Regions from separate parts of the Cupriavidus mimosae genome, predicted to be linked through region 2. Evidence: riboswitches for the same ligand, from Rfam matches in the RefSeq annotation. Region 2 holds a riboswitch; the other holds the start of a gene.
The links. A riboswitch is a leader RNA that binds a small molecule or an ion and turns the genes downstream of it on or off. The one in region 2 is predicted to bind glycine.
Positions count from the first base shown of each region.

Region 1: another riboswitch for glycine. It lies ahead of MKD50_RS14630 (D-amino acid dehydrogenase); the one in region 2 lies ahead of gcvT (glycine cleavage system aminomethyltransferase GcvT).

Region 1 covers NZ_JALHRY010000007.1:41,741-57,452, reverse strand. The annotation lists gene MKD50_RS14675 (GntR family transcriptional regulator) at 1-234, shown strand, start outside; gene MKD50_RS14670 (tripartite tricarboxylate transporter substrate binding protein) at 270-1,262, shown strand; gene MKD50_RS14665 (Bug family tripartite tricarboxylate transporter substrate binding protein) at 1,321-2,310, shown strand; gene MKD50_RS14660 (MBL fold metallo-hydrolase) at 2,335-3,381, opposite strand; gene MKD50_RS14655 (porin) at 3,414-4,502, opposite strand; gene MKD50_RS14650 (DUF3597 domain-containing protein) at 4,818-5,294, shown strand; gene MKD50_RS14645 (TlpA family protein disulfide reductase) at 5,338-5,847, opposite strand; gene MKD50_RS14640 (sialidase family protein) at 5,844-7,070, opposite strand; gene MKD50_RS14635 (TonB-dependent receptor) at 7,096-9,384, opposite strand; glycine riboswitch at 9,619-9,717, shown strand; glycine riboswitch at 9,718-9,836, shown strand; gene MKD50_RS14630 (D-amino acid dehydrogenase) at 9,852-11,162, shown strand; gene MKD50_RS14625 (DUF1484 family protein) at 11,549-11,734, shown strand; gene MKD50_RS14620 (ArsR/SmtB family transcription factor) at 12,038-12,373, shown strand; gene MKD50_RS14615 (ArsI/CadI family heavy metal resistance metalloenzyme) at 12,370-12,852, shown strand; gene MKD50_RS14610 (arsenate reductase ArsC) at 12,907-13,401, shown strand; gene MKD50_RS14605 (aquaporin) at 13,407-14,111, shown strand; gene arsH (arsenical resistance protein ArsH) at 14,143-14,907, shown strand; gene MKD50_RS30730 (DUF1484 family protein) at 15,338-15,523, shown strand; gene MKD50_RS14590 (Bug family tripartite tricarboxylate transporter substrate binding protein) at 15,628-15,712, opposite strand, start outside.
Region 2 covers NZ_JALHRY010000008.1:189,626-205,337, forward strand. The annotation lists gene MKD50_RS16840 (glycine zipper family protein) at 1-410, opposite strand, end outside; gene MKD50_RS16845 (alpha/beta hydrolase) at 553-1,410, opposite strand; gene MKD50_RS16850 (OsmC family protein) at 1,430-1,903, opposite strand; gene MKD50_RS16855 (MBL fold metallo-hydrolase) at 1,930-2,667, opposite strand; gene MKD50_RS16860 (L-serine ammonia-lyase) at 2,723-4,099, opposite strand; gene gcvP (aminomethyl-transferring glycine dehydrogenase) at 4,192-7,122, opposite strand; gene gcvH (glycine cleavage system protein GcvH) at 7,221-7,601, opposite strand; gene gcvT (glycine cleavage system aminomethyltransferase GcvT) at 7,702-8,829, opposite strand; glycine riboswitch at 8,924-9,048, opposite strand; glycine riboswitch at 9,070-9,157, opposite strand; gene MKD50_RS16880 (YMGG-like glycine zipper-containing protein) at 9,231-9,458, opposite strand; gene MKD50_RS16885 (UvrD-helicase domain-containing protein) at 9,733-11,829, shown strand; gene MKD50_RS16890 (ABC transporter substrate-binding protein) at 11,854-12,981, opposite strand; gene hemN (oxygen-independent coproporphyrinogen III oxidase) at 13,179-14,651, shown strand; gene MKD50_RS16900 (c-type cytochrome) at 14,727-15,626, opposite strand.

The DNA of each region.
Region 1 (15,712 bases), on a different contig from region 2:
GACCTGCTCTACCCGCTGCTGGGCAGCGCCTGCGGCGTCACGGTCCATCGTGCCGTCGACGAAGTGACCTTCCGCACGCTGACGGCGGACGAGGCCGCGTTGCTGTCATTGCCCGATGCGCATCCCTGCGCGGTAGTCACGCGCCACGCCTTTGATTTGGCCGGCCACTGCGTCGAGTACCGCCTGACGCGCGGCGATGCCTTCGCTTTTCGCTATACCGCCGACGTCCGCTGAGGTCCGTTATGGACCGTCGCCAAGGAGACAGACTCATGCACGCACGCCACGCGATCGCCGCTGCAGCCACCGTTGCCGCCACCGCCATGATCGCCATCGCCACCCCGACGCAGGCCGCCGACAACGCCGCTGGCTGGCCGGCACGTCCCATCACCATCGTGGTGACATATCCGCCGGGCGGCGGCGCCGACCTGATGGCACGGCTGATCGCGCCCGGCCTGGGGCGCGAACTGGGGCAGACCGTGGTGGTCGAGAACCGGCCAGGTGCCGGCGGGCAGATCGGCGCGGCCTATGTCGCCAAGGCCGCGCCCGACGGCTACACGCTGATGGTCGATGCCTCGTCCTATGCCGTGAATCCCAGCCTCTATCCGCGCCTGCCCTACGATCCGGACAAGGCGTTCCGCCCGCTCGGGGTGCTGGCGCGCTATCCCAATGTGCTGGTCGCCACCGCCAGCTTTGCGGCGGGAAAGGTCAGCGATGTCGTCGCCATGGCCAGGCAGAAGCCGGGCTCGGTGGCCTTTGCGTCGTCGGGTAACGGCTCGGCACAGCATCTGGCCGGCGTGCTGTTCGAGCAGCGCGCCGGCGTCGACCTGCTGCACGTGCCCTACAAGGGCGGCGGTCCGGCCATGACCGATGTCATTGCCGGACAGGTGCCGCTGTTCTTTGCCAACGTGGCTTCGAGCCTGCAGCACATCCAGGCCGGCAAGCTCAAGCCGCTGGCCGTGACCAGCCGGTCGCGCACCCCGGCCCTGCCCGCGGTGCCGACCATGCAGGAAGCCGGCGTGGCCAGCTACGAGGTGTATGAATGGAACGCGGCCTTCGTCCCCGCCGCGACACCGGAGCCGGTCGCCGCCAAGCTTGCCGACGCGCTGCAGAAGGTCATGACCAGCGCCGAGATCCGGCAGCGCGTGGCCGAGCTTGGTGGCGAGGTGGTGGCGGCACCCCCGGCACAAGCGCGACAGTTCATCGACGGTCAGGCGCGGCTATGGGCCAAGGTCATCCGCGACGGCAACATCAAACCCGAATAACCATCCGTATCGCCCCGGCCATGCAACGGCCCGGCTACCGCAATCCCAGGAGACATGCATGACCGCAGCCAATCCCATTCGCCGCCAACTGCTCAAGGCCAGCGCCGCGCTGGGCGCGTGCGCGCTGGCGCCCTCACTCGCCCGCGCCCAGGCGTGGCCCGCCAAGCCCGTCCGGCTGGTGGTGCCGTTCGCACCGGGCGGCAGCTCCGAGATCGTCGCGCGCTCGACCGCGGCGGAGCTGACCAAACTGCTCGGCGTGTCAGTGTTCGTCGAGAACAAGCCGGGCGCCGCCGGCAATATCGCGATGGGCGAAGTCGCGCGTGCCGACGACAACCACACGCTGATCCTCGGCCATATCGGCACGCTGGCGGTCAATCCCTTTATCTTCCCGAAGCTGCCGTATGACCCGGTCAAGGACTTCCGCGCGATCTCGCTGCTGTCCAAGGTGCCGAGCCTGTACGTGGTCCATCCCGACGTACCCGCCAAGAACCTGAAGGAATTCGTGGCGCTCGCCAAAAGCAAGCCCGGCAAGCTCAACTATGGATCGGCCGGCAACGGTAGTGCCGGCCACCTGGCCTTCGAATACCTGAAGGCCGCCTCCGGCACCTTCATCACCCATGTGCCATATCGCGGCAGCGGCCCGCAGATCACCGACCTGCTGTCCGGCCGGCTCGACGCCGCCGCGGTGGGTGCGCCCGCTATTCTCCAGTTCATCAAGGCCGGCAAGGTGCGCTGCATCGCCACCGGCACGACCCAGCGCATCGCACAGTTGCCCGACGTGCCCACGGTCGCCGAGCAAGGCTATCCCGGCTTCGAGATGACGCAGTGGTACGGCCTGCTGGCGCCGGCATCGCTGCCGCAGGCCGCCGCCGACAAGCTGGCCGACGCCACCATGAAAGCCGTGAAGAGCCAGAGTTCGGTCGAACGCCTGAGCGCTGACGCGGCCATCGTGGTGGGCGGCACGCCGGCGGAATTCTCGCGCTTCATCGCGCAGGAGCAGCAGCGCTGGCGGCCTATCATTGCGCGGGCTGGAATCAAGCCGGACTGATATCTCCCAACGCCGTCCGGCGGCTCATGGCTTTTCCTGCCACACCGCGATGCCGCCCGAGGTCCCGGTGCGGCCATCCAGACCGATCTCAATGCGGGTCAGGTCTTCGCCAACCACCAATCCACCGGCATAGGTCTTGCGGACCCGCTCGACGATCTGCCCGACGGTGGCATCGCCGTTCAGGCCGATGTGGCTGAACACGGCCAGTTTCGGCGCCGCGGCCTGGAACACGCGCGCGGCGTCCTCGGGCGAGGACAGGTGGTCGTAGATGGCGCGGTACGCAGGGTTGGAAGCGAGCAGCGCATCCGGGATCAGCGTGACGCAATGCACCAGCACGTCCGCGTTCCTGGCCTGCGCCACCACGGCGGGGCTGAAGCGGGTATCGCCCGACAGCACCACCGAACGGCCGCGATAGTCAATGCGGTAGCCGTACGACGGGCGGATGTGGTCGCCGTGGTCGTTCTCGAAGGTGGTCACGCGCACGCCGTCCTTCTCGTAGACAACGCCGGGGGCGACGTCGTGCGCGTCGATGGTGATGCCGGTCAGCGCGCTGCCCTCGTCCTTGTGCCGGATCGCGATGTCGGCGGCAAAGGCCTGGCGCAGGCCGTCCGCCAGCGCGCGCGTGCCCGCCGGGCCGTACAGCGCCATGGGCCGGTCGCGGCGGCCGTAGGGCGGGCGCAGCCAGCCGGTCAGCCACAGGTCGGGCAGGCCCACCAGGTGGTCGGAATGGAAATGCGTGAGGAAATGCGCATCGACGCTGCCCAGCGGAATCCGCAGCTGCCACAGGCGCACCGATACGTTGCGGCCGAAATCGAAGACCAGTTTCTGGCCACCGGCCTCCACCAGCGTGCTGTAGCCGGCGCGGGCTGGCGACGGCACCGGCGTGCCCGTGCCCAGCAGCGTCACACGGAAGCGATCGGTGTCCTCGGCGCCGCCAGCGCGGGGGGCGGCCGTCGCAGTGGTTGCGGCACCGGTAGCCACCGGTGTGGTGGCGGGCGCGGCGGCGGCGAGCGCCGCAGCGCAGGTCATGACGATGCCGGTCAGCACCGACAGCAAGCGGGATGGTTTCATCGTTCTACCTCTTGAAAGAATGCCGCAACGGCTCAGAAGATCTGCTTGATGCCAAGCATGACGCCGGCCTGGTTGCCACCGGCTACGGGATTGCCGCCGGGGCTGCCGCCGCTGACCGACAGCGCCGACTGGCCGCGATTGTCGATATAGCCTGCGGTGGCATAGACGGAGGTACGTTTCGAGAACGCATAGGTGCCGCGGATCGCGCCAAGCCAGGCTCCGTTCGCGCTGTGGCGGTAGCTCAGGTAATAGATTTCGCCGGCGAGGTTGAACGCGGGCGTGATGTCATGCGAGACGCCCGCGAACCACAGATCGCTGCGCGGCGTGGCGCTGGCCTGGTTGTTGCGCGACAGCAGCCCGAGGCCCAGCTTGGTCCGCTGCAGCAGCAGGTAGCCGCCCAGCGAGAAGCGATCGTCTTTCAGGCTGCTGCGGGTCAGGCCGCCAAAGGCGCCGGGGCCGCCGCGCAGCGAATCGTAGGCGGCGCTCACGCCCCACCAGTCGGTCTCGTACATCAGCATGGCCGACCATTCGCGGCAGGCCCGTGCATCCGCGGGGTTCTCGCCCGCGCAGTTGGTGCCGGCCGGTCCCGGCCCGGCGTTGACGCCATCGCGGCCCAGGCTGTACGTCGCACCGACCGTGAAGCCGCCGAACTTGCCCTTGTACGACACCGCGTTGTCGGCGCGCGTGTTGGGGATATAGCTGTCGATCGAGCCTACGCCATACACGTTGGAGGTCAGGATGTCGGTATCGAGCCTGGCCCAGAACAGCATGGTGTACTGGCGCCCGAACCCGACCTGTCCCCACGGGCCGCTCAGCCCGACGAAGGCCTGGCGCCCGAACAGGCGCGCGCCCTGGTTCGACACCCCGGAGTCGGGCGCAAACCCCGATTCGAGCACGAACACGCTCTTCAGCCCGTGGCCAAGGTCCTCGGTGCCGCGCAGGCCCCAACGCGACGGCACGGTCGCCGCCAACGACGGCTGGCGCACCAGGGTACTGCCCGCCGCGCTAACGTGGTTCAGCATTTCCACGCCTGTATCGATGACGCCGTAGAGGGTCACGGACTGGGCCGCCGCCGCCATTGGCATGGCGGCGATCAGTGCTGCCGCGATGCGTATTTTCATGTTTGCCTCCTCCTGGCCGGGCCGAGTCCCCGCGGATCTGCCTGACCGTTGAATGTTCATATTTGAACATCTGTTTCTTTATTGAACCAATAGGCGCGAATCATATCGCTGTCTGCTGCGCAGGCGGAGTGGGGAAACTACCAACCGGGGGAAACGCGGTATGTGGCCGAAGGCGGATCGGTGGCGCGCACGCCGGTCTTGCTACACGCACCATTTACAAACCGTGCCCCTTGCACGGGTTACGGCAACGCGCCGCGACGGTGGCCCGGAACCTGCAAGGGCTTGCTGCCCCGATCCACCCTTCAGGAGCCCGCCATGAGCATCTTCAAGGACATCCTCAACAAGCTGCTGGGCAAGGACAAGCCCGCGGCCACCACCACGGCGACCACCGCGAGCACCCCACCCGCCGCCGGAACACCGACTTCAGCGGGCGCACCAGCCGGCACTGCGCCAACCGCCGGCACCGGCGCGGCGCCTGCGGGCAACGTCCAGGGCACCACCGGCGCGCCGGCCGCGGCCCAGGCCACGCCGCTGTCGGGCGTCGATGTCGAGGCCATCATGGACCGGATGGCGCAGCAGAGCGGGCAGACGCTGAACTGGCGCACCTCCATCGTCGATACGATGAAGGCGCTCGGGATCGACAGCAGCCTGGAACACCGCAAGGAACTGGCGCGCGAGCTGCACTACACCGGCGACATGAACGATTCCGCGGCGATGAACGTGTGGCTGCACAAGCGCCTGATGCAGGAGTTGGCCGCCAACGGCGGCAAGCTGCCGAAGGAATTGTCCTGAGCGATGAAGTGAAAGGCGGCGCCGGGCTGGCACCGCGGCAGGCTCAGCCCGCGATGCCGGCCCAGCGCAGGTGCCGCGCCCAGTCGGCTTCGCTGATCACGCCGGACACGCCCTGCCGCTGGCCATCGGCGCGATAGAAGTAGGTGCGCGGCATTTCGCCCATCCAGTCCGGATCGACCGCATAGCGCAGCCGCTCCTGCGGCTCGTGCCCGAAGACCCACGCATTGCGCGTGAGTCTGACGCGTTCGAGCATCTTTTGCACCTGCTGCGAGGCGTCGGCACTGTCCGTTGCCAGCGTGACGACGCGCAAGTCCGGATGCCGCGCCCGCAGCTTGCCGAGCGCCTCGAAGTTGCGCTTGCAATAGACGCAATCCAGCGACCACACCACCAGCACGAAGGGCTTGCCCTGCTGGCTGGCGGCGATGCGCGCGGCGCTGGCGGATTCGAACACGGCGACGCGATCGGCGGCATTGGCGGTGCCGAGCATCAGCGCGCACGCGGTAACCGCGGCAGTCAGGGCGGCAGCGAGGAGTTGGCGGCGCGATCGCATCATGCGCCCTCCTGCCCAAGCGCGAAGACCTGGAAGCCCTCGGCCTCGGTGCGCCATAGCACGTAGGCACGGCCGGCATGCTGCAGCAGGTGCGGCTGGTCGGAATCGCGCTCGGTGCCGGCCAGCTTGCGAGTCTGCCAGGTCTTGCCGCCATCGTGCGACAGCATGGCGGAAAGCCGCGTCTTCTGGCCATCGAACGACTTCCACACCACCGCGATGTCGTGGTCATTGAGCGCGACGATATCGGCATGCTGTGCGCGCGGGTCATCGAGCGCGCGTTGCGCCTGCAGCTTGCCGTCGCGCCAGCGCCCCACCGACACCGTCGGCTTGCCGTCGCGCACGCTGAACCAGACCATGTGCACCGTGCCGTCCGGCGCCACCGAAGCGCCGGGGCCGTGGTGCGGGCACGCGTCGATGCGCCAGTCGTCGAAGCTGGCGCGCTGCATCGGCGTGGCCTTGCCGTCGGCGCCCAGCAGCGCCAGCGCGTGGTCGCGCGCGTTGGGCGGGAACACATGACGCCACAGCGCCAGCATCCTGCCGTCGGGGGTGGGCGTCAGCGCGATGCGGCAGCATTCGCACGACTGGTCGGCGATCTTGTAGTCGCCCTGGAAGGTCTTGCCGTGATCGGCCGACACCGCGTAGTAGATCGCGGCGCCGGCATACGGCTGCTTGCGCGCCTCGGCGGCGGCCACGTCGCGCTTGTCGATCCAGCTGACAAAGACGCGCCCGGCCGGGTCCACCGCAAGGGCGTCGAAGCGATGCGCAATCTGGTCGCGGTTGGCATGCACCGTCAGCGGCTCGGCAAAGGACTTGCCGCCGTCGGTGGAGCGCGCAAAGCGGATAAAGCCGGTCCACGGCGTGGGCAGCGGCTGGGTCCAGGTGATGTAGACCTGCCCGTCGGGCCCCGTGGCCACCTTGGGACGGCTTTCATGATCGGCGGCGACCGGCTCCGGCGTGGCGTTGACATGCCGCGCCGCGCTGAAGCTGCGACCGTAGTCCGTCGACGACCGCACCGCGACATGCTGGCCATCCTTGTAGGCAATCCACAGCCTGCCGTCGCGGTCGAAGGCCGCGCCGGTGCCGAGTTCGCTCATTTTCGCCCTGGCCTGGCCGCCGTGGCTGGCGTGGCCGCCGTGCGCCTGCGCGGCCACGGCGGCCGACGCCAGCGTGGCGCAGGCCACCAGTCCCGCAGCGATCAGGCGGTACGCGCGGCGGGCGCCTGGCATGGTGGAGGTCAGCGTGTTCACGTGCTCAGAAGGAAAGTTTCGCCTCGGCGTAGAACGTCCGGCCCGGGTACGGGTGGTAGACGTAATAGCGCTGGTCGGTGAGGTTGTCGATGCCAAGCCCGAGCCGCACATTGCGCGCGGGCTTGTACGTCACCTTGACGTCGAAGGTCAGGAAGCTGCTGGTGCCGCCGAAGGTGTCGGGGTTGTGGTCCGAATTGTCGAGCGTATTGTACTGCCGGCCCGAATAGGTCATCGCCAGCGTGCCGGCCCACGCCGGCGTGAAGCGATAGGTGCCCACCAGGTTGGCGCGCCACTTAGGGATGCGATAGAAATACTTGCCCACCGAGGCCGGGTTGTTGGCGTTCTCCAGCGTCTTCGAATGGTTGTAGGCGCCGCTGGCCGAGAGGTCGAAGCCGCTCACCAGCACGTCGCGCCCATCGTAGGCCAGCTCGATGCCGCGCGTGCGCACCCGGTCGACGTTCTGGAAACTGGTGACGGTGGGGAACACCGTGGTGTTGGTCTGGCTGACCAGCGCATCGCGGATATCGTCCTCGTACAGCGAGACCCGGAAATTCGACGCCTCCACCGTGCGCTCGAAGGTCAGGTCCTTCGAGAACGAGCGCTCGGGCCGCAGGTTGGGATCGTTGTTGATCAGCGCGGTACCGGTGATGCGACCCTGGAACAGCTCGCTGACGGTCGGGTAGCGATAGGCCTGGCCCAGCGACAGCCGGCCCAGCCAGTCCTGCCCCAACGCCTTCTCCAGCGCCAGCTTGGGCGACCAGTTGGATTCGCTGCGCACCGGATAGCCGATATCCACGCCAGGCTGGCTGCGGCTGCCGTCATAGGCGCGCCAGTGCTCGTAGCGCACGCCCGGGATCAGCTTCCAGTCCTCGGCGAAGTACCAGGCGTCCTGCGCGTAGAGCGCCTGGGTCTCGGTCTTGCCGGCGAAGGCATTGTTGAACGCGGTGATGGTGGCCGCGCGCCAGTCCGAGGTGTTGTAGGTGGTGTTGCTCAGCCGGTAGTTGTCATAGTGGTAGCCGAAGGTGACCCAGTGCCCGCCCTGCAGGCGCTCGGGGCGGTAATCTGCTTTCAGGTCGAGCGTGCGCCAGCCGGTGCCGTCGCCATAGGTGACCGTGCCCGGTCCGTTGCCGACGGTGTTGGCGCTGCGGCTCACGTCCTTGCTGACATCGAACAGCGACGCTACCCCGGAAAAATTCCACCCCGTCTGGTTGCGCGTGCGCAGCGACAGGCCGTAGAGCCAGCGTGCATCCTCGCCATTGCCGGGCGCAAAGGCGTTGGCTGGAATCACGTACTGGTAGCCGCCGATGTTCACCGGACCGCCGGACACCACGTTGCCATTGGCATCGCGCAGGTAGCTGCCGGTGGCGTTGGAGCGGTCCTGCTGCCAGTAGGCAGCGGTGAACTGCGCCTGCAGCGTGCTGGTGATGTCGTAGCCGAGCTTGAGCTTGAGCTGGTCCTGCACCGTATGCGTAACGCCCTCGCTGTTCACGCCCATCACCACGCGGTCGCGGCCGCTCTGGTCCTGGTCGAAATAGGCCCCCGAGACCGGCGTGTCGGCGGCGCCCGCGGGCCGCTCCGAGCGCGACGCGGTATAGAAGCTGAGCGGCTGGCTCTTGCTGTCCTGCCGGTCCACGCTGACCAGCCACGAGAACGCGCCGACGCGGTCGCCCACATAGGCGTTGGCATGCACCCCGTTGAAGTTATCGTGGGTGCCGTACAGGCCGAAGCGCTGCGTGAACAGCTGCACGCTGGCATCGCCCTCGAACTTCTCCGGCGTGCGCGTGGTGATCAGCACCGTCGCGCCCAGCGAATTGCCGGGATACAGCGCCGAATACGGCCCGTACAGCACGTCCATACGCTCGATCTCGGCGGCATTGACCAGCGACCAGCGCGGCGGGAAGCTGAAGTCCGAGCCCAGCAGGTTGGACAGCAGCAGCCCGTCCGCATAGACCAGCCCGCGTGCCGACTGGCGCGAACTGGTGCTGCGCACCGAAATGATCGAATTCATATCGCCGATAAAGCGCTTGCGCACGGCGAGGTTGGGCGCGTACTTGAGCGCGTCCTCGGTATTGACCACGTTAAAGTCGGCCATGCGCGTGCTGCTGATGCCATACGCCGGCGCCGGCGTGTTGGGCGGGATCGCCGGCGTCTCGCCGCGTTCGGGGCGGGCCGATACCACCACCTCCTGCAGCGGCGCGGGCGCCTCCACGGGTGCCTCCACCCCTTGGGCGGCGGCCACGGCGGGGCCCATCAGCACTGCCGAAACGGCCAGTGCAATGCGGTGTTTCTTCACTGAATGCCTTGTTGTCGTCGTTGTGGGCTCGCCGCGCCTGCGCGGCAGCAGGCGCTCCTCCCGGGCGCCCCCGAGCTTCCCCGATAGCGAGCGCTGACATTTTATGGCGCCGGAAGCCATTGGCCGATGCGACATAGCGACGCGGCCAGCGCAGCCATATCCGCATGCATCCGTGTTAACCCGTATATCCAATACGGGGCCTTGTCACTACATTGCCCCGACTGGCGTCAAGCCAGCGTGATGCAGGGAGAGACTGTCGCGGCGCCCGCCGCGCACGGCGCCGAAGGAGCAACCGCCCCGGAAACTCTCAGGCAAAAGGACCGGCATCACCCGTCAGTGCACTCTGAAGAATGCCGGACGCCATCGTCCGCCCGGCATACCGAAGGAGCAAGCGCGCCCGCCCCAGTGGCAAGGCGTCGTGAATCTCTCAGGTCCAGAACAGAGGGGGCGTCCTACACGCATGTCGCGTGCGGACTCCCACCCTTCGACGTTCCTGGATCCTGCAGATCATGAAGACAATCGCTGTCATCGGCGGTGGCATCACCGGTGTCACCACCGCCTACGCGCTGGCGCGGCGCGGATTCTCCGTCACGCTGTTCGAACGGCATCGCTATGCCGCCATGGAGACCTCGTTCGCCAACGGCGGCCAGCTCTCCGCATCCAACGCCGAGGTATGGACCCACTGGTCCACCATCGTCAAGGGGATGAAGTGGATGCTGCGCAAGGATGCGCCGCTGCTGGTCAATCCCCGGCCCAGCTGGCACAAGCTGTCGTGGTTCGCCGAGTTCATCGCGTCGATTCCCCACTACCGCCGCAACACCATCGAGACCGCGCGCCTGGCCATCGCCGCGCGCGAGCACCTGTTTGCCTGGGCGGCGCAGGAAGGCATCGATTTCGATCTGAAGAAGGAAGGCATTCTCCATATCTACCGCGACCAGGCCGGCTTCGAGCATGCCGGCCGCGTCTCCGCGCTGCTGGCGCAGGGCGGGCTCGAGCGGCGCGCGGTGACCCCGCAGGAGATGCGCGCGATCGAGCCGACGCTGGCGGGCTCCTACTACGGCGGCTACTTCACCGAAAGCGATTCGACCGGCGACATCCACAAGTTCACCAGCGGCCTGGCCGCCGCCGCTGCTCGCCTGGGCGTGCGCTGCCGGTACGGCCAGGACGTGCGCGCGGTGAAGACGGACGGACGGCATGCCACCGTCACCGTGCAGGACGGCGCGGACAGCGCCAGCTCTACCTTCGACGGAGCCGTGATCTGCGCAGGCATCGCAAGCCGCGCCCTGGCGGCAGGGCTGGGCGACCGCGTCAACATCTATCCGGTCAAGGGCTATTCGATCACGGTCAACCTGACCGACGACGCCAGCCGCGCCGCGGCACCGGTGGTCAGCCTGCTCGACGACGAAACCAAGCTGGTCACCAGCCGCCTCGGCCACGACCGCTTCCGCGTCGCCGGCACCGCCGAGTTCAACGGCACCAACCGCGATATCCGCGCCGACCGCATCCGCCCGCTGGTGGACTGGGTGCAGCAGTGCTTCCCCGGCGTCAGCACGCGCAGCGTGGTGCCATGGGCCGGGCTGCGGCCGATGCTGCCCGACATGCTGCCGCGCGTGGGGCGCGGCCGCTCCGCCTGCATCTTCTACAACACCGGCCATGGGCATTTGGGGTGGACCTTGTCGGCGGTGACGGCGGAGATGGTGGCGGGGGTTGTGGACCAGGCAATGGGGAGTGCGCCGGCGATGGTGCCTGGCGCGGTTTTGGCGCCGGTGCGGGCGTGAGGCGGCGGAGGCAAAGGGCTTAGCACGCAAGCGCATTTCCAAGAGTCAGCGATTTCTGAATCCGTTGCCCGGATTCAAACTTCGCGCGTCCCTGGAAATGCGACATCTCTCATCGATTCCCCGGTACCGACAGGAAATACTGGTGGCGTCATCGGACCACCGATGATCGGGTGTGGAAAGCCCGGATGTATAAGGTGGACAGGCGTTGCGCTTGTAGCGGGCAACGCCTGTGTGTTCGCACGAACCAAGCCGGCTCCCTGGCGGGCCGGGCGAGGCAGCCGCAAGGCTGACCGGTTCCCCACCTTTGACCGGTCTTTCCACCCTCGCCGTCTGGCCCGCCGCCCTCATGTGGAAATGAGTGGCGCGCCTTTACTAGTGGGGAACTTATGGCAACGATCGATGAAATCACAAACGACTGTCTTCAGCAGGTTCGCGCAGGAATTGAAGGGGTTCTCGTACTGCTGGATCACGAAAGCGAAAGTTCGGACGGCTGCTTCAGTGCGCTGTGTCTGCTTGGCATGGTGAAGATGCAGCTGGATGGGCTGATGGTTGAGCGAGAGCGGTTGCAATAGTGGCTGACGGGTGTGACAGTGAGTTTGGGATGTCACACCCTTGTTCTGCGGGAAGCACCTTGAAACACCGCCTGCAAACCGGCCCTCATTGATCCTGAACGATCACGCTTTGACAGGCTCTCTTTAGTCGTTAAGCGTCAGTTCGGTTACTGATTCTGACGATAGCGCAGTCGTATGTTCGGTGGCCAAAGACCGGCCACACGCAGCTACAGCTGAAATGGGGCGGCGAAGCCACACACTCACTGTGCCTTCGTCACAAAAATTTCACTTCACACACTTCCATTATTCGACTATCGTCGAAAAATGGAAACCGATCACGCCCTTGATGCGCTTGCCGCGCTCGCCCATTCGATACGTTTGTCCGTGTTCCGGCTGCTCGTGCAGGCCGGGCCTGGCGGCCTTCCCGCGGGCCGCATAGCCGAGTTGATGGACATGCCGGCGTCATCCCTCTCCTTTCACCTGAAGGAGTTGCACCGTGCCGGCTTGTTATCCAGCAGGCAGGACGGACGCTCGATCATTTACATGGCCCATTTCGAGACCATGAACGCACTGCTTGGCTACCTTACGGAAAACTGCTGCAGCGGCAATCCGTGCTCCCCTGTGTCCCAATGTTTCGTCGCCTCGGAGCCCAAATCATGAAGCGCTTCCACGTGCACGTCAGCGTCACCGACCTGTCTGCGAGCATTCGCTACTACTCAGCCCTCTTCGCGTCCGAGCCCACGGTCGTAAAAGAGGACTATGCGAAGTGGATGCTGGAGGATCCGCGCGTGAACTTCGCCATTTCGGCCCGTGGCGCGGAGACCGGCATCGACCACCTCGGGTTTCAGACAGACGACGCGGCCGAGCTGGCCGAACTGAAGCAGCGGGCCGAAGCGGCCGACATGGCGTTGCTCGACGAAGGCGAGACCACCTGCTGCTACGCCAAGAGCGAGAAGTACTGGGTCACGGATCCGCAAGGCATCGCGTGGGAGCACTTCCATACCCTGGGTAATGTGCCGGTGTACGGCGAATCCCGGAAAATCGATGCGGCGGGCCAGGAATCGGCCTGTTGCGCCCTCCGCGCTCCGAAGGGCAAGCCGATCGGCGTCGCGGTCAAGTCCACGCCGTCCTGCTGCTAAGGGTGCGTCCTCACACGCATTCCGATCCGCACCTCAATGATCTCGTAGCGCCCCATGACCACCAACGTACTGATTCTGTGCACCCACAACTCCGCCCGCAGTGTGCTGAGCGAGGGCATGTTGAACCATCTGGCCCGGCAGTCGGGCCGCGATGTGCGCGCCTATAGCGCCGGGAGCGCGCCAAGCGGGCGCATCAATCCATTCGCCCTCGAGGTGCTTGGCAATGCCGGCGTCGACGTCGACGACTTCCGCAGCAAGAGCTGGGACGAATTTGTCGGCGGGAATGCTCCCGAGATGCGGGTGGTCATCACGGTCTGCGACAGTGCCGCCGAAGAGCAGTGCCCGTATTGGCCGGGCAGCCCGGTCAAGGTGCATTGGGGCTACCCTGATCCGTCGAACACGGAAGGCGGCGACGAAAAGAAGCGGCAGGCATTCGAGTTGACACGTCAGGCCATCGGCTACCGCATGCTGCAATTGCTGGCGCTGCCGCTCGACACGCTGAGCAATGCGGAGCTGCAGGGCCATCTGAACCGTATCTCGCGAAGCTGAGCGTCATGGCCGATCTGCGCAACAGGCTGGGCGCCGAAGCCTTGGGAACGGCGCTGCTGCTGGCCATCGTCACCGGCTCGGGCATCATGGCCGAACGGCTTGCCGGCGGCAATGTCGCAGTCGCTCTGCTGGCCAACACGGCCGCCACGGTCGGTGGGCTGTATATCCTGATCGAGGTCTTTGGCCCGGTCAGCGGCGCGCACTTCAATCCAGCGGTGAGCGCGGTGATGGTGGCGCGGGGTGAACTGCCCGGCGCGGCGCTGCTGCCCTACATCGCGGCCCAGCTCGCAGGCGCGGTGCTGGGGGCCTGGCTCGCCCATGCCATGTTTGACATGACGATCCTGCAGCTTTCCAGCAAGGTCCGCAGCGGTCCGGGGCAATGGCTTGCTGAAACCGTCGCGACCGCCGGCCTGCTTCTGGTGATCCTGCGCGCGCCGGACGGGCGCGCCTCCGCCATGGTGGCGGCGTATATCGGCTCGGCATACTGGTTCACCGCATCCACATCGTTTGCCAATCCCGCAGCCGCGTTCGGGCGCATGTTCAGCGACAGCTTTGCGGGCATCGCACCGGCGAGCGTGCCGGGCTTCATGCTGGCGCAGTGTCTGGGCGCGGCCATCGGGCTGGGGCTGCACCGGCTGCTGGAGCCGCGTGCGTTGCCACACGGCCACCCCAACGTGATCGAAGCATCCGGCGAACACCCGGCGGACTGACGCCGACTGCAACGCAAGGACGGAGGATCAAATGACCATGGATCTGCCCAATGTGGTCCCGGCCGTGCTCGATACACCAGACCTGGCCAAGCTGCAACCGACTCGCGTCAGCACGCATCCGCCGCGCATCCTGCTGCTCTATGGCTCGCTGCGCGAAACGTCTTATAGCCGCCTGCTGGTGCAGGAAGCCGAGCGGATCCTGCAACATTTCGGCGCGCAGACTCGCGTCTTCGATCCGCATGACCTGCCGGTGTGCGACAGTGTTCCGGCGGATCATCCCAAAGTGGTTGAACTGCGCAAGCTCTCGGAGTGGTCGGAAGGTCAGGTGTGGTGCAGTCCCGAGCGGCACGGCACGCTGACCGCCGTATTCAAGAATCAGATCGACTGGCTGCCCCTGGAGATCGGAGCCATCCGACCGACTCAGGGTCGCACGCTCGCCGTGATGCAGGTTTGCGGCGGCTCGCAGTCGTTCAACGCGGTCAACGCGCTGCGCGTGCTGGGGCGCTGGATGCGCATGGTGACGATTCCGAACCAGTCATCGGTAGCCAAGGCATACCAGGAGTTCGACACCAACGGCCGCATGAAGCCGTCCTCTTACTATGACCGCGTGGTCGACGTGATGGAAGAACTTTACAAGTTCACCCTGCTCGTGCGTGATCGCAGCGACTACCTGACGGATCGCTACAGCGAGCGCAAGGAAGCGGCGCCGGCAAACGTCACCGCGCTCGCCGCGGCGGCCATGCGCCATGAACACGACGCGCAGGTCAGCGACACGGATAGCGGCGAAGTCGAATAGCCGGCCGATGGGATGGCCAGGAGCACCGGCTCCTGCCACGCCCGAAATCCCAACCCACGCTGGCTCGCCTGCATTTGGATGTATGCCCACTTTCAAGAGTCAGCGATTTCTGAATCCGTTGCGAGGATTCAAACTTCGCGCGCCCCTGGAAATGCCACATCTCTCATCGATTCCCCGGTACTGACAGGAAATACTGGTGGCGTCATCGGATCACCGATGATCGGGTGTGGAAAGCCCGGATGTCTGACGAGGACAGGCGTTGCGCTTGCAGCAAGCAACGCCTGTGCGCTCGCATGGTTCCATGGCGGGCCAAGCGAGGCAGCCGCAAGGCTGGCCGGTTCCCCTCGTCAGACCGGTCTTTCCACCCTCGTCGACTGGCCCGCCGCCCTCACGTGGAAAGGAGTGGCGCGCACTCACTTGTGAGGAATCAATGACGACGATCGATGAAATGACCAATGAATGCCTGCAGCAGGTTCGCGCTGGTATTGAAGGAGTTCTCGTACTCCTGGATCACGAAAGCGAAAACTCGGAGGGTTGCTTCAGTGCGCTGTGCCTGCTTGGCATGGTGAAGATGCAGCTTGATGGGTTGATGGTTGAGCGAGGGCGGCTGCAATAGCCGGCTGGCGGGTGTGACGGTGACTTTGCGCTGTCACACCTTGCTGCAGGAACCACCTAGGCGTCGTCATCCGTAGCGCCCTGACAGCATTGCCGAACTGGTCTTTAATCAACCTTGATCTTTGCGCTAGCTGCCAGCGATTTCCACGCCCGGATATCCCTCTGGATCACACGCGCAAACTGTTCCGGC
Region 2 (15,712 bases):
GCCGCCTGCTGGTTGGCCGCATTCGCCTGGCGGCGTGACTGGCGGTGCGCCATGCCGCCGGCGACCGTACCCGTTGCAGCGCCGATTGCCGCGCCCTTGCCGGCGTCGCCCGCAATCGCGCCCGCCACGGCCCCCGCGGCAGCGCCGCCTGCCGCACCCCGCACGCGCTGGCCGCTTTGCGCCTGGGCCGGCGGCGGCGCGTTGGCGGCCTGGGCAGGATCAACGCCGGTCTGCTGCTTGGCCCAGCTGTAGCACGCGCCGTCGTCGCTGGCCTGCTGCTGCTGGCTCTGGCCCTTGGCCGGATAGGCGACGGGCTTGCTCTGCGCAGTGGCCTGGAACGGCGCCAGCGCGAGGGCCGCGGCCAGCGCGCCGAGGGCGAGATACGGCTTGCGATGCTGGCGTTGCTTCATGATCGTGTACCCCCGCAGTTGTCGGCTACGCAATGCTGGACGCGCCGCCCGGTGCGCGAGCGGCACGCCGTTCCGTGTCCTGTGAAGGCCAGTATTTGCGGCCCGCAGGGCTAAGTCAAATCAGTGTTTTGGCGGCGCGATGTTATTTGTTTGTGGTGGGTGGCGGCGCCAGCAGGAACGCGGTGGCCTTCTGCCACCAGGCCAGGTCGACATGCCCGGTCCAGTCGTTGTGGCCGGCGCCGTCGATCACCACCAGCCGTCGCGGTTCGCCCAGCGACGCATAGAGCGCCTCGCCGAAGCGCGCCGGCACGATGGTGTCGCGCTGCGCCACCGCCACCATCACCGGGCGGCCGAAGCCAGCCAGGCTGGCGACGCTGTCGTAGCGGTCGCGCAGCACCCAGCCGGCCGGTAGCCAGGGATAGTGATGCGAGGCCAGGTGCACCAGCTTGTCCCACGGCGTGATCAGCAGCACGCCGGCAACGCTGTCGCGCTGGCGCGCGGCCGCCGCCGCCGCTACGCCCGCTCCCAGCGATTCGCCGATCAGCAGCAGCGGGCCGTCGAACTGGCGCCGCGCCAGCGCAATCGACTGCTCCGCGTCGGCGACGAAGCTGCGCTCGCCCAGGGTGCCCGGGCGCGGCCCGTATCCCGGGTACTCGGCCAGGATCACGCGCACGCCCAGCGGCGCCAGCGCGCTGGCGTAGTAGTCGCGATGCCCGGCATGTCCGGCGTTACCGTGGAACACCATCGCGGTGGCGCGCACCGGCCCGCGCGGCTCGGCCACCAGGCCGCGGAAATCGTCCGGACCTGGCCACGCGCGCAGCCCGGGCGAAACCATGTCGTCGACCGCAGCGCGTTCGGGGAAATAAAGGAAGTGATCCTGCAGCATGGCGATCGCGGCGAGCCCCGCCAGCGCCGCGGCCAGCCAGCGCCACAGGCGCGCCTGCGCCGTCCATGGCGGCGCCGCGGGTGCCGTTGGGGCGGGCTGCACGCAGGCAGGCATGACCGTGTGGCTGGCGCGGCTAGGCGCCGGCGTACAGCGGTTCGCAGCGCACCTCGGACCTGACCGAGTTGGCAATAAAGCAGGCCTCGTGCGCGGCGTGGTGCAGGGCGTCGAGCTGTTCACGCGTCGGCTCGCGCTCGCCGCCGAACGTGACCTGCGGGCGCAGCGTCACCACCGTCATCGCCATGCGCCCGTCGGCGTTCTTTTCCATCACACCGCTGGCCGTGTCCAGGTAGCGGTCGACCACCAGGCGCTGCTTGGCCGCCAGCGACAGGAACCACAGCATGTGGCAGCTCGACAGCGAGGCGATGAACATCTCTTCCGGGTCGACCGCGCTGGCGTCGGACATCGGCACCGGCACCACGTGCGGCGACGACGAGCCCGGCACTTCGACGCCGCCGTCAAAGCGCAGCACATGCCGGCGGCTGTAGCGGTTGCCGGCGAAATCCTGTCCGTCGCGTTGCCACAGGACTTCAGCGGTGTAGGTGGACATGCAGGGACTCCTGAGGTTGGGAGGATTCAGGCGCCGTGCGGCACGCTCTCGCCGTCGCGCAGGCCCAGGCGCTGGTTGGCCGGCACGGCGACATCGATCAGCCTGGGGCGCGGCAGGTTCAGGTTGCGCATCATCTCGACGAACTGCTCGCGCGTGCGGCCGGCGACGCGGCTGTTGTGTGCGCGTTCATGGCCGATGGTGGACACGGTGCGGCCCTTGTAGTCATGGGCCGGATAGACCAGTGTGTCGTCGGGAAGCGCGAACAGCTTGCGGGTCAGGCTGTCGTACAGCGTGCCGGCGTCGCCGGACTGGAAATCGGTGCGGCCGCAGCCGTCGATCAGCAGCGCATCGCCGGTGAAGATGCGGCGCACGACGCCGTCGGCGCTGGCTTCTTCCCACAGGTAGCTCATGCTGCCGGCGGTGTGCCCGGGGGTATGGATGGCGCGCAGCACCTGCTTGCCGAAGGCAACGGTGTCGCCGTCGATCAGCTGCTTGTGCGCGGGCTTGATGTCGCAGCCGGACGGCGCCGCGGTATGCGCGCCGGTCTGCAGGGCGAGGTGGCCGGCCGAGGTGATGTGGTCGGCATGGGCATGGGTCTCGATCACCCACGCCAGGCGCGCGCCTGTCTCTTGCAGCAGCTTCAGGTCGCGCTCGAGCTGGTGGTCGACCGGATCGATCAGCAGCGCGTCCCCGGTGGCGGCGTCGATCAGCAGGTAGGTGAAGGTGGACGAGGTCTCGTCGAACAGCTGGTGGAAGGTCTGCATGGCCGTCCTCTTGTTGTTTGGCCGGGGAACGCCGCCATGATACGCCGCACCGGCGCTAGCACTCCACGATATTCACCGCCAGGCCGCCGCGCGCGGTTTCCTTGTACTTGGTCTTCATGTCGGCGCCGGTTTCGCGCATGGTCTTGATCACCGAATCGAGCGACACGTAGTGCGTGCCGTCGCCGCGCAGCGCCATGCGCGCCGCGTTGACCGCCTTGACCGACGCCATCGCGTTGCGCTCGATGCACGGGATCTGCACCAGCCCGCCGACCGGGTCGCAGGTCAGGCCCAGGTTGTGCTCCATGCCGATCTCGGCAGCGTTCTCCACCTGCGCCGGGCTGCCGCCGGTGACCGCGGCAAGTGCGCCGGCCGCCATCGAGCAGGCCACGCCGACCTCGCCCTGGCAGCCTACCTCGGCGCCGGAGATCGACGCGTTGAGCTTGTACAGCAGGCCGATCGCGCCCGCGGTCAACAGGAAATCGACCACGCCCTCGCGGTTGGCGCCAGGCACGAAGCGATCGTAGTAGTGCAGCACCGCCGGGATGATGCCGGCCGCGCCATTGGTCGGCGCCGTGACCACGCGTCCGCCGGCGGCGTTTTCTTCATTGACGGCGATGGCGTACAGGTTGACCCAGTCCATTACCGAGAGCGGGTCGGACAGCGTGCGCTCGGCGCGCTCGGTCAGGCTGCGGTACAGCTCGGGCGCGCGCCGCTTTACCCTGAACGGCCCCGGCAGTTCGCCGTCGGTGCGGCAGCCGCGCGCCACGCAGGCCTGCATCACGTCCCAGATATGCAGCAGGCCGTTGACGACCTCGGCCTCGCTGCGCCAGGTCAGTTCGTTTTCCAGCATCAGCCGGGCAATGCTCTTGCCGCTGGCGCTGGCCATCCCGAGCAGCTCCTTGCCGCTGCGGAACGGGTGCGGCAGCTGCTGCGCGGCGTTGAGCACCTGCGTATTGGGTGCGCCCGCGGTGACCACGAAGCCGCCGCCGACCGACAGGTAGCGCGCCTCGCGCAGGGTGGCGCCGGCGCTATCGAAGGCGTGGAACTTCATGCCATTGGGATGCTCGGCCATGGCCTCGCGCCGGTAGAAGGCGATGTGCTCCTTCTCGACGAAGGGCACGAGGTGGCGGCCCAGCAGCGACAGCTCGCGGGTCTTGCGCAGGGCCGCCAGGCGCGTATCGATGGAATCGGGATCGATGGTGTCGGGCGCCTCGCCCATCAGGCCCAGGATCACGCCCTTGTCGGTGCCGTGGCCTTTGCCGGTGGCGCCCAGCGAGCCATACAGCTCCACCCGCACGCCGGCGACTTGCGGCAGCAGCCCGTCGCGCTCCAGCCCCTGCGCGAACATCAGCGCCGCACGCATCGGCCCCACGGTGTGCGAGCTCGACGGGCCGATGCCCACCTTGAACAGATCGAATACGCTGACTGCCACGGACGGCCTCCAGATTGACGCCGGACCAGGCCGGCGGGCGCCGCGTTGCGCGGCGCCCTGAGTACAGCTTAGCTTGTGGCCGGGGTGCCGGCTCAGTCCACCACGTAGTCGCTGACCGGCACGCAGGCGCAGAACAGGTTGCGGTCACCGTACACGTTGTCGGCGCGGCCGACCGGCGGCCAGTACTTCTGCGTGCGCAGCGACGCCACCGGGTAGGCGGCTTCCTCGCGCGTGTACTGGTGGGTCCACTCGTTGGCGGTGACCACCGCGGCGGTGTGCGGGGCGTGCTTGAGCGGGTTGTCGTCGCGGTCGAAGGTGCCGTCGGCAACGCGGCCGATCTCCTGGCGGATCGCGATCATGGCGTCGATGAAGCGGTCCAGCTCATGTAGCGCTTCGGACTCGGTCGGCTCGATCATCAGCGTGCCCGGCACCGGGAAGCTCATGGTCGGCGCGTGGAAGCCGTAGTCCATCAGGCGCTTGGCCACGTCTTCGTTGCTGATGCCGGTTTCCTTCTGCAGCGGGCGCAGGTCCAGGATGCACTCGTGCGCGACCAGGTCGTGCTGGCCGGTGTACAGCACCGGGTAGTACGGCGCCAGGCGCTTGGCGACATAGTTGGCGGCCAGGATCGCGTTCTCGGTCGCCGCGGTGAGGCCGGCCGAGCCCATCATCGCGATATACATCCACGAGATCGGCAGGATGCTGGCCGAGCCGAACGGCGCCGCCGACACGCCGCCGATGCCGCGCTCGTCGCGGCGATAGCCGACGCTGTCCTGGTTGGGCAGGAAATCCGCCAGGTGCGCGCCGACCGCAACCGGGCCCACGCCCGGGCCGCCGCCGCCGTGCGGAATGCAGAAGGTCTTGTGCAGGTTCAGGTGCGATACGTCGCCGCCGAACTGCCCCGGCGCGGCGGTGCCGACCATCGCGTTCATGTTGGCGCCGTCGACGTAGACCTGGCCGCCGTGCTTGTGCACGATCTCGCAGATCTGCTGCACGCCCTGCTCGAACACGCCATGCGTGGACGGGTAGGTGATCATGATCGCAGCCAGGTTCTTGCTGTGCTGCCCGGCCTTCTGCGCCAGGTCTTCCAGGTCGACATTGCCGTTCTCGTCGCAGGCCACCACCACCACCTTCATGCCGGCCATCTGCGCCGACGCCGGGTTGGTGCCGTGCGCCGACGACGGGATCAGGCAGATGTCGCGATGGCTTTCGCCGCGGCTGGCGTGATACGCATGGATGATCAGCAGGCCGGCGTACTCGCCCTGCGAGCCGGCGTTGGGCTGCAGGCTGACCGCGGCGTAGCCGGTGGCGGCGCACAGCATGGCCTCGAGCTGGTCGATCATCTCGCGGTAGCCCACGGTCTGGTCCAGCGGCGCGAACGGGTGGATCTGGCTGAACTCGGGCCAGGTCACCGGGATCATTTCGCTGGTGGCGTTCAGCTTCATCGTGCACGAACCCAGCGGGATCATGGTGCGGTCCAGCGCCAGGTCCTTGTCGGCCAGCATGCGCAGGTAGCGCAGCATCTCGTGCTCGGCGTGGTGCGTGTTGAACACCGGGTGCGTCAGGTAGGCGCTGGTGCGCGCCAGCGCGGACGGAAACGCGTCCTGCGTGGCGGCCTCGAACTGGTCGAAGTCGACCTCGGCGGGCAGCGGCTTGCCCTGGATAAAGATTTCCCACAGCGCGATCACGTCGGCGCGGGTGGCGGTCTCGTCCAGCGAGATGCCGACGCGCGTGGCGCCGGCATGGCGCAGGTTGATGCCGCGCGCGGTGGCGGCGGCGTGGATCGCATCGGTGTTGAAGCCGGTTTCCAGCGTCAGCGTGTCGAAGAAGTTGTCGTTGGTACGCGCGAAGCCCAGCGCCTGCAGGCCCGCGGCCAGCGTCGCGGTCAGGCGATGCACCCGCTGCGCGATGCGCTTCAGGCCCTGCGGGCCATGGTAGACCGCGTACATCGACGCCATCACCGCCAGCAGCACCTGCGCGGTGCAGATATTGGAGGTGGCCTTCTCGCGGCGGATATGCTGCTCGCGCGTCTGCAGTGCCAGGCGGTAGGCCTTATTGCCCTGCGCGTCGATGGTCACGCCGACCAGGCGGCCCGGCATCGAGCGCTTGAACGCATCCTTCACCGCCATGTAGCCCGCATGCGGGCCGCCAAAGCCGAGCGGCACGCCGAAGCGCTGCGAGTTGCCCACCGCGACGTCGGCGCCCCATTCGCCCGGCGCGGCGATCAGCGTCAGCGCCAGCAGATCGGCGGCGGCCACCACCAGGCCGCCGGCGGCGTGCACGGCGTCGGCGATGGCGCGGTAGTCATTGATGTCGCCGTTGACGCCCGGGTACTGCAGCAGCACGCCGAAGGCGCCCGCGGCGGCAGCGTCAGCGGCGGGGCCGACCTTGACCTCGATGCCCAGCGGCAGCGCGCGTGTGCGTACCACTTCCAGCGTCTGCGGCAGCACGTCGTCGGCGACGAAGAAGATATTGGAGTCGTGCTTGTTCACGCGCTGCAGCAGCGTCATCGCCTCGGCCGCGGCGGTGCCTTCATCGAGCATCGAGGCATTGGCGATGTCGAGTCCGGTCAGGTCGGTGACCATCTGCTGGAAATTCAGCATCGCTTCCAGCCGGCCCTGCGAGATCTCGGGCTGGTAGGGCGTGTACGCGGTGTACCAGGCCGGGTTCTCGAAGATATTGCGCAGGATGACGCCGGGCGTGATGGTGTTGAAGTAGCCCTGGCCGATAAAGCTCTTCAGCACCTTGTTCTTGCCCGCCAGCGCGCGCAGCTTTGCCAGCGCGGCCTCTTCGCTCAGCGGCTCGGTGAACTCGCCCATCGGCATGCCGTCGCGGCGGCGGATGGCGGCGGGGATGACGGCGTCGATCAGCGCTGCGCGGCTGTCATAGCCGAGCACCTTCAGCATGTGCTGCTGCTCGGGGGTATCGGGGCCGATATGGCGGGCGGCGAAGGCGTCGCGCGCCTCCAGTTCGGCCAGCGTGGGCCGGGTTGCGTGGGCGGCGTTCATGGGCAGCGGGGCGTTCATGGGCAAGAACCTCGTGGGGGGCGCTGCGGCAGGTGGTCAGCCGTGCCGCGGCGCCGCGAATGCGGTGTGCCGGTCCCTGGCGCGGGACCGGCGGGCGATCAGGCGCCGACGCTGGCCTTGTAGGCGTCGGCCGACATCAGGCCGTTGACGTCGTCGCCGTTGGCCGGCTTGAGCTTGAACAGCCACGCGTCGAAGGCGTTGGCGTTGACGCTTTCCGGCGCCGCGGTGGCGGCTTCGTTGACCGCGATCACTTCGCCGGCCACGGGTGCGTAGATGTCGGAAGCAGCCTTTACCGATTCCACCACGGCCAGCGCGTCGCCGGCACCGACCGACTTGCCCACTTCGGGCAGTTCCAGGAAAACGATGTCGCCCAGCGCATCCTGTGCGTGGTCGGTGATGCCGATGGTGAGCGTGCCGTCGGCTTCGACGCGCACCCACTCATGCGACTCGGTGTACTTGAGGTCAGCGGGGAAATTCATGAAGGTTCTCCGGATTCAGATCTGTTTCTTGTTGGGTGATACCTGCCCGGCAACGCTGCCGGCAGGCGAGGGCGACCGTTGGGTGAGCGGGGCTGTCCCCTTAGCTCACGAGTGCCTTGCCATGACGCACAAACGGCAGTTTAACCACAGTCGCGTTGAGTTTGCGGTCGCGGATCTCCACCTGCACGGTGTCGCCCACGTTCACCCCCTGGGGCAGGCGCGCGAATGCGATCGATTGCGACAGCGAGGGGCTGAAGGTGCCGCTGGTGATTTCGCCGTCACCAGCGGGGGTGATGACTTTCTGGTGGGCGCGCAGCACGCCCCCTTTGTCCCGCAGGATCAGGCCGAGAAACTGCTGGCGCGAACCGGCCGCGGCCAGCGCCGCCTTACCTGTGAAATCGCGCTCGCTCTGCAGGTCGACGGTCCACGCCAGGCCCGCGTCCAGGGGCGAGACCTTGATATCCATGTCCTGGCCGTACAGGTTCATGCCAGCTTCGAGGCGCAGCGTGTCGCGCGCGCCCAGGCCGGCCGGGCGCACGCCCGCGGCATTCAGTTTTTCCCACAGGCCGGCGACGCTGGCGGCCGGCACCACCAGCTCGAAGCCGTCTTCGCCGGTGTAGCCGGTGCGCGCCACCATCACTTCGCCGAGGGCGGGGTCCTGCACCACCACCGCGTTGAACGGCTTGAGCGCATCGGAAGGCTGGGTCGACGGGAAGGTGCTCCACACCTTGGCGCGGGCGTTGGGGCCCTGCACCGCGACGATCGCCAGCGGCTGCACGCCCGCGGGCGCAACGTCCTCACGGCGCGGCGTGATGGTCACGCCGCTGCCGGTGGCGTCGTTGCGGGCGCGGATCCAGTCGATATCGCCGACCGCGGTGCCGGCGTTGACCACCAGGCGGAAACGGTCCTCGGCGAAGAAATAGACGATCAGGTCGTCGATGACGCCGCCGTTCTCGTCGAGCATGCAGGAGTAGAGGGCCTTGCCGGGGGACTGCAGCTTGTCGACGTTGTTGGCCAGCAGGCCGCGCAGGAAGCTGCGGGTATTCGGGCCGGCGAGATCGACCACGCACATGTGGGAGACGTCAAACATGCCGGCATCGTTGCGCACGGCGTTGTGTTCTTCGATCTGGGAGCCATAGTTGACCGGCATGTCCCAGCCGCCGAAGTCGACCATGCGGGCGCCGAGGGCGCGGTGGATAGCGTTGAGGGGCGTGGCCTGGAGCGTCATGGAATCCTCGGGGCAGTCTCGGTTGGCGAAAACAAAAAAGGGCCATCCGCCGCAACCATCGCTACGCCAATATGGCAAGCAATCCGCTGCGGCGGATGACCCCTCTGTCCTCGATACCTGAGAGATTACGAGGCGGATCCCGTGGACCCAATCCTCGTGCGCCCCTTCGGTGGGCACGCTCGCCACGAATGGCGGGTGCCGCTCTCCAGAGTGCGGCATGCATCGTGTGCATGTTGCATGCCGATCCGACCGGTCCGTGGTGCCTGAGAGTTTTCGGGTGATACCCCTTCGGCGGCGCAGGCGATGCGCGCTCTCCCGGTCGGATGCGCGCAATGTACGGGAGGCCCCCGCCTTTGTCAAACCAAGGCGAGGCCGCCGTACCCACCGCTGCGCGGCAGCGCTTACTTCTTCTTGTCGTCGGTAACGACGTTACCGATTACGCCGCCCACTGCCGCCCCGCCCAGCGTACCCAGCGCGCTGCCGTCGGTCAGGACGGCGCCGCCGACCGCGCCGGCACCGGCGCCGATGGCGGTATTACGTTGTTTCGGGGTCATGTCCGCGCAACCGGCAAAGGCCGCGACCGTCATGCCGATCAGGGTCACCTTGGTCAAAGTTTGCAGGGTTTTCATTGTTGGCTCCGATGTGATGATTTGTGCATGCCCAAGCGATCCGACGGACCGGGGGACACACTGTTTAGAGTGTCGCGTCATGTCATTGGCTCCGCGTTTTACGAAGTGTTACGCCAGTGACACAGCCGCGCCCGTGCGCGCGGCTTGCGCTGACTGACCCGCCGCGGCGACCGTGTTAACATCGGCAGCTTTGCCGCAGGCCCGGGTGACGGGATGCCGGCAATTCCCGCCGCATTCCGTCGATTCCGCCGCTGCCCCCACACGCTTGCCCCGCATGACCCATGGCCTGAACCCCGCCCAATCCGAAGCCGTCCGCTACCTGGACGGGCCTTGCCTGGTGCTGGCCGGCGCGGGCTCCGGCAAGACCCGGGTGATCACGCAGAAGATCGCGCATCTGATCGAGGACAAGGGCTTCGAGCCGCGCCATATCGCCGCCGTCACATTTACCAACAAGGCGGCCAAGGAGATGCAGGAGCGCATCGCCAAGCTGATGGAGGGCAAGACCACGCGCGAGGGCAAGCGCATTCCGCTCAAGCAGCTGACGGTCTGTACGTTCCACTCGCTGGGCGTGCAGATCCTGCGCATGGAAGCCGAGCACGTGGGCCTGAAGCCGCAGTTCTCGATCATGGATTCGGACGACTGCTTCGGCCTGATCCAGGAGCAACTGGGCACCACCGACAAGAAGCTGATCCGCGGCGTGCAGAGCACGATCTCGCTGTGGAAGAACGGCATGGTCGACCCCGAGGCCGCGATCGCGCAGGCCGCCAATGCCGACGAGCACCAGGCCGCGCTGGTCTACCGCAACTACGTCGCCACGCTGAACGCCTACCAGGCGGTGGATTTCGACGACCTGATCCGCCTGCCGGCCGAACTGTTCGCGCGCGATGAAGCGGTCCGGCTCAAGTGGCAGAACCGGCTGCGCTACTTCCTGGTCGACGAGTACCAGGACACCAACGCCTGCCAGTACCAGCTGCTCAAGCTGCTGGCGGGTGGCTCGCACCTGCGCGCGCCGGCCTTCACCGCGGTGGGCGACGACGACCAGGCCATCTACGGCTGGCGCGGCGCCACGCTGGACAACCTGCGCGGCCTGCAGACCGACTTCCCCAACCTGAAGGTGATCAAGCTGGAGCAGAACTACCGCTCCACCGTGCGCATCCTGGAAGCGGCCAACGCGGTCATCGCCAACAATCCCAAGCTGTTCGACAAGAAGCTGTGGAGCGAGCATGGCATGGGCGATCCCATCGCCATCCACCCGATGAACGACGAGGAGCACGAGGCCGAGTCGGTGGTGTTTCGCCTGTCGGCGCACAAGTTCGAGCGCCGCGCGCAGTTCCGCGACTATGCCATCCTGTACCGCGGCAACCACCAGGCGCGGCTGTTCGAGCAGATCCTGCGGCGCGAACGCATCCCTTACGTGCTGTCGGGCGGCCAGAGCTTCTTCGACAAGGCCGAGATCAAGGACATCTGCGCCTACCTGCGCCTGATCGCCAACCCCGACGACGATCCCGCCTTTATCCGCGCCATCACCACGCCGCGCCGCGGCGTCGGCAACACCACGCTCGAAGTGCTGGGCACCTTCGCCGGCCAGGCCAAGGTGTCGCTGTTCGAGGCGGCGATGATGGGCGGCATCGAGGGCAAGCTGCAGCCGCGCCAGCTGGAGCCGCTGCGGGTGTTCTGCGAATCGATGGTGCGGCTGGCCGACCGCGCGGCCAAGGACCCGGCCACCGTGGTGCTCGACGACCTGATGGCCGGCATCCACTACGAGGCCTACCTGTACGACAGCTTCGACGAACGGCAGGCGCAGTCGCGCTGGACCAATACCCTGGAATTCCTCGACTGGCTCAAGCGCAAAGGCACCAAGCCGGACGCGGCCGAGGGCGAGGAGGCCACCGGCTTCGACAACGCCGACGGCTTCGGCAGCGAAGGCAAGAACCTGCTCGAGCTGACGCAGACCGTGGCGCTGATGAGCATGCTCGAAGGGCGCGAGGAAGATCCCGACGCGGTGCGGCTGTCGACGCTGCATGCGTCCAAGGGGCTGGAATATCCGCACGTGTTCCTGGTCGGCGTGGAAGAGGGCATCCTGCCTCACTGCCGCGAAGACGACGACATGACCGACGAGAAGATCGAGGAAGAGCGCCGGCTGATGTATGTCGGCATCACGCGCGCGCAGCGCAGCCTGCAGATCAGCTGGTGCAAGAAGCGCAAGCGTGCGCGCGAGACCTATTCGTGCCAGCCGTCGCGCTTTATCGGCGAGATGAAGCTGGAAGAAGCGCCGGCACCCAAGGACGAAACCCCGGCGATGAGCCCCAAGGACCGGCTCGGCGCGCTCAAGGCGCTGCTCGGCAATGGGGGCAAGACGGTCGCCGGCTGAGCGGTCAAGGCGCCGGCGCAACTTCTACCGCGCGCCTGAAACCGCCAGCGTGACGTACCGCGAGCCGCGCTGCCCGCGCGTGAAGTCCAGCGTGAAGTCGCCGACGTCGACGCGCCCCTGCAGCGCCCGCCGCAACTCCGCCGTGCCGCCAGAGCGCACACCCTGCAGCGAACGTGCGAGCCAGGCGGCGCCGATATAGCCGGCCAGCGTCGCCGGCGACGGCGGCTCGTCCAGGTACTGCTTCATGCGCGCCACGTGCTCCTTGACCACCCGCAACGTTGCCTTCTGCGGGCCCGGCGCGACCTGGGTCAGCACCATCCCGCCGGCGTAGCCGCGGCCCAGGATCTCGCGCGCGGCATTGGCGCTGACCGCGGACAGGCCCACCAGGAAGCCGTACCACCCCTGCGCCGCCAGCGCCCGGCCCAGTTGGGCATAGGCCAGCGTGTCGCCGGCGACGATCACCGCGCCCGGGCGTGTTGCCGCAATGCGCCGTGCCGCGGCGTCGCCGCTGCCTTCGAGCAACACCGCGCGGGTGCCGGTCTGCGCTTCCAGCCTGGCCAGCGACGACACCGCAAAGTCCGGCGCCACGGCCAGCGCGATGTGCGCCAGACCGTAGCCGCGCAACTGTTGCGCGGCCGCGTCCAGTTCGGCCTGGTAGTCGGCCCGCGTGAACCAGACATTGTCGGCGGCCAGCGTCAGCCCTGACAGCGGCGCGACGATCTGCATGCCGCGCCGCGCCAGTTCGGATGACGACGCCAGCACGGGCAGCAGCCGGTCGCCGGGGCCGAACAGCAGCCCCGCATGTTCGGTATCGGCCAGCGACACCGCCTGCGCCAGCGCGCGGCGCGGATCCGGGTCCGCATCGCGCACCACATGCTGGATCCGCACCGGGCCGCCGGCGGCGTTGACGGCGTCGAACATGACCTTGGCACCGGCCAGGTAGTCGCGCGCCAGGTCGGACTGCGCGCCGTTGCGGTCGACCAGTTGCGCGACCACCACCGTGCGCGGCGCCTGCGCCCGCGTAGAAAGAGCGGGCAGCGCCAGTGCCATGCCGGTGGCGGCAAGCAGCCGGCGCCGGCTGGCGCGTGCCGGTGAATGGTCGCGCAGCGGTGGGTACGGCGCGGGCGGGTCGGGTGGGCGGGAACTTGGCATGGCTGGGACGGTGACGGATCGCGCGCGGGCGCGGTGGCGCGCAGCGTACCCGGCACCCATGACGCCAATGTGACTTACGCGTGCAGCCCAGCGGCGGCGGCGCCGCTCGGCTCAGGCCAGCACTTGACGGCGGTCAAGCTGCGGGCGCCGGCGCGGTCCTACGATGACGTGTCGCACACCCATTCCCCCGCGCCCCCATGAACCCGTCTGCCCTGATTTCCGCCGCGCTCGACCGCCGCGCCCTCTCTGACTTCCGCGCGCTGGCCGGGCGCATCGACGGCAACGGCCCGCGCTACACCTCGTATCCGACCGCCGACCGCTTCCACAACCGTCCCGACCCGTCGCTGTACCACGACGCGCTGGACGCCTGCCGCGCCGACGCGCCCGCGCCGCTGTCGCTGTACCTGCATATCCCGTTCTGCGAGAACATCTGCTACTACTGCGGCTGCAACAAGATCATCACCCGCGACCACGGCCGCAGCGCGCGCTACGTCAGCTACCTGGGCCGCGAGATGGCGCTGGTGGCCGGGCGGCTGGGCGAGCGCCGGCAGGTGATCCAGTCGCATTGGGGCGGCGGCACGCCGACCTTCCTGAATCCGGAAGAAATGCGTCGCGTGATGGCGCTGCTGAACACGCATTTCGCGCTGGCGGCCGACGGCGAGCACTCGATCGAGATCGATCCGCGCCGCGTCGACCAGGACCGCATGGCGCTGCTGGCCGAACTGGGCTTCAACCGCGTCAGCCTGGGCGTGCAGGATTTCGACCCCGAGGTCCAGCAGGCCATCCACCGCATCCAGCCGTTCGAGGAGACCCGCGCCGTGGTCGATGCCGCGCGCGCGCTGGGCTTCCGCTCGGTCAGCCTGGACCTGATCTACGGGCTGCCGCACCAGACCGCGGCGCGCTTCGGCCGCACCATCGACCAGGTGCTGGCGCTGCGCCCGGACCGGCTTTCGGTCTACAGCTACGCCCACCTGCCGCATGTGTTCAAGCCGCAGCGCCGCATCGACGAAAACGCGCTGCCCCCGGCCGGCGAGAAGCTCGACATCCTGGTCTCGACCATCGAGCGGCTGACCGCCGAGGGCTATGTCTATATCGGCATGGACCACTTCGCGCTGCCCGACGACGACCTTGCCGTGGCCCAGCGCGAGGGCCGGCTGCAGCGCAACTTCCAGGGCTATTCGACGCATGCCGGCTACGACCAGGTCGGGCTCGGCATCTCGGCGATCGGCGCGATCGCGGGGCGCTACGTGCAGAACGCGCGCACGCTCGACGACTACTACGGCGCGCTGGACCAGGGCCGCCTGCCGCTGGCCAGGGGCGTGGCGATGACGGCCGATGACCACCTGCGGCGCGAGCTGATCGGCGACCTGATGTGCAATGGCGTGCTCGAACTGTCGGAGATCGAGGCGCGACATTCCGTCGATTTCAACCGGACGTTCGCCGCAGAGCTGGCCGAGCTCGACCGCCTCGCCGCGGACGGGCTGGTGTGCCGCGAGCCCGGCCGCATCACGGTGACGCCGCTGGGCCGGCTGCTGGTGCGCCGCGTGGCGATGGTGTTCGACCGCTACCTGCGCGACGACGCCGCCAGGCCCGTCGAGAACGGCGCGCGCGGCGCCAGCGACGGCATTCAGCCGATCCGCATCGTGCCGCGGTACTCGCGCGTGGTGTAGCGCGCAAGAGCGGCCCCGGGCCGGACGAAAAAAAACCCGCGCAGGCGCGGGTTTTTTGTTGGCGTCGGCGCCGGCTTACTTGGCGGCGTTGGCCATGTAGTCCGATGCGGCGATCACGTCGGCGTCCGGGCCGGCATAGCCACCCTTGGGCGGCATCACGCCCTTGCCCTTGAGCGCAAAGTTGTGGACCGCATCCATGCCTTCCTTCAGGCGCGGGGCCCAGGCGGCCTTGTCGCCGAACTTGGGCGCACCGGCCACGCCGGCGGCATGGCAGGCAGCGCAGACCTGCTCGTAGACCTTCTTGCCCACTTCGGCCGAGGCAGCTGCCGGCGCGGCAGCTGCGGCGGCAGGTGCGGGTGCGGGTGCGGCAGCGGCTGCCGGAGCCGCAGCGGGGGCCGGCGCTGCGGCGGCAGCCGGGGCGGCCGCTTCAGGGGCTGCGGCCGTAGCAGGCGCGGCAGCGGCCGGGGCCGGCGGCTCGGGGAACTTGGCGCCGCCGGCGTCGGCCAGGTAGACCACGGCGCGTGCCAGTTCATAATCGGTGTAGTCGTCAGGCGTGCTGCCGGCGCGCGGCGGCATCGCGCCCTTGCCGTTGAGCACCGACTTCATCAGGCCGTCGAAGCCCTGGCCGATGCGCGCGGACCAGTCGCCGGCGGTACCGTGCTTGGGCGCACCCGCAGCGCCGGTGGCGTGGCAGGCGGCACAGATTTCCTTGTAGACCTGTTCGCCGGTCTTGAATACGCGCGGCGCGTTGGGATCCTTGATTTCGAGCAACGCGACCGGCTTGATGCGATCGTTGACGGCTTCGGCGGCGGTGCTCGCGCCGGCGCTTTCGGTCGAGCCGTGTCCGACGAAGTTGACCAGCAGGATGATCACGATGATCGGCACCAGGAACGCCGCGATCACGACTGCGATCAACTGCTTCGGGGTTTTGATGGGAGACTCGTGCTCGGGGTGTTCGTTGTGGACGTCGCTCATACAGAACTCTCAGTTTTGCAGGAAACCTTCTGGCCGCTTACGCTCGGCTTGCTTTTTCTGGCCCTGGTGTGGCCCTTCGCTGACCA